2 regions of the Streptomyces sp. NPDC017890 genome follow, and region 2 is predicted to be linked to the other one. Evidence: riboswitches for the same ligand, from Rfam matches in the RefSeq annotation. Region 2 holds a riboswitch; the other holds the start of a gene.
What was found. A riboswitch is a leader RNA that binds a small molecule or an ion and turns the genes downstream of it on or off. The one in region 2 is predicted to bind glycine.
Positions count from the first base shown of each region.

Region 1: it holds a riboswitch for glycine, as region 2 does, so the genes downstream of both, gcvT (glycine cleavage system aminomethyltransferase GcvT) here and gcvP (aminomethyl-transferring glycine dehydrogenase) in region 2, are expected to answer to the same signal.

Region 1 is NZ_JBIRHU010000010.1:230,623-234,021, forward strand. It holds gene ACH4F2_RS15805 (enhanced serine sensitivity protein SseB) at 24-788, opposite strand; gene ACH4F2_RS15810 (AAA family ATPase) at 868-1,536, opposite strand; glycine riboswitch at 1,717-1,811, shown strand; gene gcvT (glycine cleavage system aminomethyltransferase GcvT) at 1,968-3,101, shown strand; gene gcvH (glycine cleavage system protein GcvH) at 3,254-3,399, shown strand, end outside.
Region 2 is NZ_JBIRHU010000017.1:9,471-12,869, forward strand. It holds gene ACH4F2_RS22385 (DNA polymerase IV) at 1-1,058, shown strand, start outside; gene ACH4F2_RS22390 (PRC-barrel domain-containing protein) at 1,280-1,657, opposite strand; glycine riboswitch at 1,795-1,890, shown strand; gene gcvP (aminomethyl-transferring glycine dehydrogenase) at 2,068-3,399, shown strand, end outside.

The DNA.
Region 1 (3,399 bases), on a different contig from region 2:
CGGGGCGCTTCCCTGCCCGGCGCTCACAAGTCCCGGTCGTAGAACGGGCGGACGTTCGCCCGCATCCAGTCGCAGACCGGGTCCTGGGCGGCCTCCAGAAGGACCAGGTTGACCTGGGTCTTCAGGGGGGCCTTGGCGAGGGCCCGGCCCAGGGCGTCGAGGGGGAGGGCTCGGGCGTCGCCCTCCCAGTGGGTGAGTTCGACGCCGACGAACATGACGGGGTCGGCGGTCTCGATGGCGGCCAGACAGCGGCGGGCGGTGCGCACGACGCCGACGGCGGCGAACTCGGCGGAGGCCGCGGCCAGGAAGTCCACCGGGTCGTCCTGCCAGTCCGGCTCGAAGAGGCGGACCCGGCCGCCGGACGCGGGCCCGTCCAGCGGGGTGCGGCCGGCCCGGCACAGCTCGGCCACGGCCGGCGGCGGCAGCGGGATGCCGACCACGCCGTCCGGGTTCACGGCGATGCCGACCTGCGGGGGCAGGCCGCGGGCGAACTCCGCCGCGGGGGCGATGGTGTACGCCATCTGCGCGCCGGCGACCTGGCGGAGCTGCTCCTCGGAGCTGAACACCGGTACGTAGGCCTGGCCGTCGACCTCCAGGGAGGGCAGGTCGAGGGGGCCGTTGTGCGGGCCGCCGCCGTTCGGCAGGGGGATCCACACGAAGCTCCGGCCGAGCACCTCCACGATCCGGCCGCCGGCGCCCGGCACGCCGAGGGAGGCGGACAGCACCTCCTCCAGTTCGTTGCCGGGCCACCCGCCGTGCGGGTGGTGCGCCTGTGCCGGGAAGTCCATCTGTCCGCCTACCGCCTGACTGGTACCGCTGCTGTGACGGGAAAGGCTAACCCGTTCGGCTCCGCGGCCCTACGGTGCGTCACCCCGTGAAGGCGATCCGGCGGAGCCTGTTCGCCGCCGCCCGGTCCAGGAGGATCGCCGAGGTGCAGCCGGCCGGCAGGGTGCCCTCGGTCACCGCGCGCAGCAGGCGGGTGTTGGCCGCGCGGTGCCGCAGGAAGGCGTACCGCGTCACGCCCCGGCCGCGCTCGCGCTGGCCGGCCAGGGCCTCGTCGGCCTCCACGTCGAGCAGCAGCAGGTGCAGGGTGCCCCCGCGGCGGCGGGCCTCGCGGGCCAGCCAGCCGCGCACCCAGGCCTGGGTGCCGCAGTCGTGCACGACGACGCCCTTGCCGGAGCGCAGCGCTCTGCGCAGTCCGGCGTAGTGGGAGAGGCGGACGAGGGGGCGGTAGAGCCCGTACGGCACATAGCGCGGCATGCGGTGGTCCCAGCGGTCCCGGGTGTCCTGGGAGTCGATGCGCGGTCCGCGCACGGTGCGCTTCATCAGCGTGGACTTGCCGCTGCCGGGCAGGCCGGTGATCACCACCAGGTCCCGGGGTCCGAAGAGCAGGGCGTGCGGGCTGCGGCCGCCCCGGTCCCGCAGGTCGCGGACGACGGCTGCGGGCAGTTCGGCGCACGCCCGGGCTGCCGGGGCGACGGGCTGCTCGGGCAGCGCGAGACCCGAGGTCGTGGCGTACGCCGTGGTCCTGTTCACCGTGATCGTCCTCCCCTGGGGCGGTTCACGAGTTCTCATCCCCGTCGAGTGTAAAGAGAAGGTAATGCGCAGGTCTCGCGTTTTCGTGCGCTTACTGCCACAAGCCGGTTACAGACAGCGGCCTGCCCACGAACGGGCGGGGCGTGCAATGATGGCGGCGCCAACTGCATACCGGCCGTTTGAATCCGCGCGGGAGAGTCCCCGGTCGTCGCCGGGGCGCCGAAGGAGCAAGTCCCTCCCTTGAATCTCTCAGGCCCCGTTACCGCGCGGGCGAGGCACATCTGAAAAGCGGGCCGCCGTTCGACGGCTGCCCCACCCAAGGTGCAAGTCCTGGCCGCCGCGCTCCGGTGGTCGTGGCGAACCTCTCAGGTTCCGATGACAGATGGGGAGGACCGACCTCGCCACGTCCTGTCCTGGGAGACGAACGACCGATGAGCAGTACCGAACTCCGCCGTACCGCGCTCGATGCCACGCATCGCGCGCTGGGCGCGACGATGACCGACTTCGCCGGCTGGGACATGCCCCTGCGCTACGGCTCCGAGCGGGACGAGCACGTCGCGGTGCGCACCCGGGCCGGGCTCTTCGACCTCTCGCACATGGGTGAGATCACGGTCACCGGTCCGCACGCCGCCGAACTGCTGAACTTCGCGCTGGTCGGCAACATCGGCAGTGTGAAGCCGGGCCGCGCCCGCTACACCATGATCTGCCGCGAGGACGGCGGCATCCTGGACGACCTGATCGTCTACCGGCTCACCGAAGCCGAAGCCGGGTCTTCCCACTACATGGTCGTCGCCAACGCCTCCAACGCCCAGGTGGTGCTGGACGCGCTGACCGAGCGGGCCGCCGGTTTCGACGCCGAGGTCCGCGACGACCGCGACGCCTACGCGCTGCTCGCCGTGCAGGGCCCCGAGTCCGCGGGGATCCTCGCGTCGCTGACCGACGCCGACCTGGACGGCCTGAAGTACTACGCCGGCCTGCCCGGCACGGTCGCGGGCGTCCCGGCGCTGATCGCGCGCACCGGCTACACCGGCGAGGACGGCTTCGAGCTCTTCGTGAAGCCGGAGCACGCCGTGGAGCTGTGGCAGGCGCTGACCCGGGCGGGCGAGGGCGCCGGGCTGGTCCCGTGCGGTCTGTCCTGCCGGGACACGCTCCGCCTGGAGGCGGGCATGCCGCTGTACGGGCACGAGCTGACGACCGCGCTGACGCCCTTCGACGCCGGGCTCGGCCGGGTGGTGAAGTTCGAGAAGGAGGGCGACTTCGTCGGGCGCGCCGCGCTGACCGAGGCCGCTTCGCGGGCCGAGCAGAAGCCGCCCCGCGTCCTGGTCGGCCTGGTCGCCGAGGGCCGCCGGGTGCCGCGCGCCGGGTACCAGGTCGTCGCCGGCGGCGAGGTCGTCGGCGAGGTCACCTCCGGGGCGCCGTCCCCGACGCTGGGCAAGCCGATCGCCATGGCTTACGTCGACCCGGCGCACGCGGCGCCGGGCACCGCGGGTGTCGGCGTGGACATCCGGGGCAGTCACGAGCCGTACGAGGTCGTGGCGCTGCCGTTCTACAAGCGCCGGAAGTAGACACTGGGCGGACCGCGGGGCCCTCGTCGCCCCGCGCGCGTCCTCGCTGCTCACCAGCGGTTCCAGCAGCGGCTGCAACAGCGGTTCCAGCAGCCCCTCCCTCAGCAGCCCCCCTTCATCAGCACACCCTCGCGTACAGGAGAATCCAGGCCATGAGCAACCCCCAGCAGCTGCGCTACAGCAAGGAGCACGAGTGGCTGTCGGGCGCCGAGGACGGCGCCTCGACGGTCGGCATCACGGAGCACGCGGCCAACGCGCTCGGTGACGTCGTCTTCGTCCAGCTCCCCGAGGTCGGTGC
Region 2 (3,399 bases):
AGTCCGCGCGGCTGGCCGGGTCGAAGCTGCGCACGGACATCCGTGCCGTCACCGGCCTCACCGGGTCCGTGGGGCTGGCCGCCTCCAAGATGCTCGCCAAGATCGCCTCGGAGGAGGCCAAACCCGACGGGCTGGTCCTGATCCCGCCGGGGACCGAGCGGGCGATGCTGGAGCCGATGACGGTACGGACGCTGCCCGGTGTGGGACCGGCCACGGGAGACCACCTGCGGCGGGCCGGGATCACCACGGTCGGCGAGATCGCCGAGGCGGGGGAGGACGAGCTCGTACGGCTGCTGGGCAAGGCGCACGGGCACGCCCTGTACGCCATGGCCCTGGCCCGTGACGAGCGGCCCGTGGTGGCCGAGCGGGAGACCAAGTCGGTGTCCGTCGAGGACACCTACGACGTGGACATCCACGACCGGCTGCGGGTCGGTGTGGAAGTCGGGCGGCTGGCCGACCGGTGCGTACGGCGGCTGCGTGGTTCCGGGCTGTCCGGGCGGACCATCGTGCTCAAGGTACGCAGGTACGACTTCTCCACGCTGACGCGCTCCGAGACGCTCCGCGGGCCCACGGACGACCCGGGAGTGGTGCGGGAGGCCGCGGCCCGGCTGCTGGACTCGGTGGACACCACGGGCGGCGTGCGGCTGCTCGGGGTCGGCGTCAGCGGACTCGCCGACTACACGCAGGAGGACCTGTTCGCGCAGGCGGCGGGGGACCGGGCCGACGAGCTCGTCGAGGAACCCGACACCGAGCCCGCCGAGGAGCACCGGCCGGCCCCCACCGAGCGCCGGTGGCCGTCGGGGCACGACGTGCGGCACACGGAGTACGGGCACGGGTGGGTGCAGGGCAGCGGACTGGGGCGGGTCACCGTGCGGTTCGAGACGCCGTACTCCCGGACCGGCCGGGTACGGACCTTCCCGGTGGACGACCCGGAACTGACACCGGCGGATCCGCTGCCGCTGGTCCCGACCGCGCCGCGAAGACCCGGGGCGCCCGGGACGGCGAGCGTGGAGGCCGACCCGGCGGGGCCCGCGCATCGCGCTCTCGGCCAGGCCTGAGGTGACGGCGCCTGATCAGTGTCGATGAGCGGGCTCCGAAGGGTCCGGCCGGAGTGACGGATGAGAGCGACGGGAGCGGCCCTGTCGACGGCCGTCGGCAGGGCCGCTGGGCCGGGGTACTGCTCCGTGGCCTTCGGGCGGTGGAGAGGGCGAGCGGGGCCGCGCCGGCGCCGTGGTCTGCCGGACAGGCCCGTGCGGGCAGGTGCCGTTGGACCGGACGGTCAGCTCTCCTCCTTGCCCTGGCCCGCCAGCTTGCCGAAGTCGTGGTCGGGGAGCGGGTCAGGGGCGGCGACGTCGAGACCGTAGTGGTGGTAGAGCTGGAGCTCCTGTTCCGGAGAGAGATGGCGGCCGACGCCGAAGTCGGGGGCCTCCTTGATCAGAGCCCGGTCGAAGGGCACGTGCAGGGTGCCCTCGACCAGCTCGCTCGGCTCCAGGGGCACGAAGGCGTCCCTGCTGAAGAGGCCGGTGCGTATGGCGGCCCACTCGGGGACCCCGGTGGCGTCGTCGAGATAGACCTCGTCGACAGTCCCGATCCGGGTGCCGTTGCGGTCGAACGCCTTGCGGCCGATCAGATTGCGCGGGTCGATGTCGGTACGCACGGGGCCCTCCATTGGGTCGCACTGGGCTCGCACACCAGCCGCCGAATCATCCGTAAGTACTACAAAAGAGCACATGTGGCCGGTCGGCCACTCGAAGTTCGGGCGTCGACCTCGCTGGTACGCTGGCAAACGGCTGCTGACCCCGTGCGGGAGAGTCCTCCGGACACCATCGGAGGCGCCGAAGGAGCAAATCCTCCCCGGAATCTCTCAGGCTCACGTACCGCTCGGACGAGGTCACTCTGGAAAGCAGGGCGGGTGTCAACGGCTTCCGCTCTCACCGACGGTGAAAGCCGGGAGAGCCCTCGGGCCCACCCGGTGAAGCTCTCAGGTCGAGATGACAGAGGGGGAGGCCGTCCGGGTACCCGCGCCGTGGTGCCCCTCGAAGGTCGTCAGACCAGGAGGCCTCCGCAATGACCGTCCACCGCACTCCGCTCTCCGAGCTCGAACAGGCAGCGCCGTTCGAGCAGCGCCACATCGGCCCCGACCAAGAGGCCCGGGCCAAGATGCTCGCGCACGTCGGTTACGGTTCGCTCGACGAGCTGACGGCCGCCGCGGTGCCGGATGTGATCAAGAACGCCGACGCGCTGGACCTGCCCGGCGCGCGCTCCGAGGCCGAGGTGCTGGCCGAGCTGCGCTCGCTGGCCGACCGCAACCAGGTCCTCGACTCCATGATCGGCCTCGGCTACTACGGCACCTTCACCCCGCCGGTCATCCTGCGCAACGTCATGGAGAACCCGGCCTGGTACACCGCGTACACGCCGTACCAGCCGGAGATCTCCCAGGGCCGGCTCGAGGCGCTGCTGAACTTCCAGACCATGGTGGCCGAGCTCACCGGCCTGCCCACCTCCGGTGCCTCGCTGCTCGACGAGGGCACCGCGGCCGCCGAGGCGATGGCGCTCTCCCGGCGCGTGGGCAAGAACAAGAAGGGTCTCTTCCTGGTCGACGCGGACGCGCTGCCGCAGACCATCGCCGTGATACAGACCCGTGCGGAACCGACCGGCGTCGAGGTCGTCGTCGCCGATCTGAGCGAGGGCATCCCCGCCGAGGTCGCCGAGCGGGAGATCAACGGCGTCCTGATCCAGTACCCGGGCGCCTCCGGGGCCGTGCGCGACATCAAGCCGGTCGTCGACCGGGCGCACGAGCTCGGCGCGCTCGTCACCGTCGCCGCCGACCTGCTCGCCCTCGCGCTGCTCACCTCGCCCGGCGAGCTGGGCGCGGACATCGCCATCGGTACGACGCAGCGCCTCGGTGTGCCGATGGGCTTCGGCGGGCCGCACGCCGGTTACATGGCCGTGCACGAGAAGTTCGCGCGCAGCCTGCCCGGCCGCCTGGTCGGCGTCTCCGTGGACGCCGACGGCAACAAGGCCTATCGCCTCGCCCTGCAGACCCGCGAGCAGCACATCCGCCGCGAGAAGGCGACCAGCAACATCTGCACCGCGCAGGTGCTGCTCGCCGTCATGGCCGGCATGTACGCCGTCTACCACGGCCCGGAGGGGCTGCGGGCCATCGCGCGGCGCACCCACCGGTACGCCACGGTCATCGCCGCGGGTCTCGCGGCCGGCGGCGTCGAGATCGTGCACGGCGCCTACTTCGACACGGTCACCGCCCGCGTACCCGGCCGGGCTTTTGAAGTCGTCCACGCCGCCCGTGAGAACGGCATCAACCTGCGGCTCGTCGACGCCGACCACGTGTCGTTCGCCTGCGACGAGACCACCACGCGCGCCCAGGCCGGTGGCGTGTGG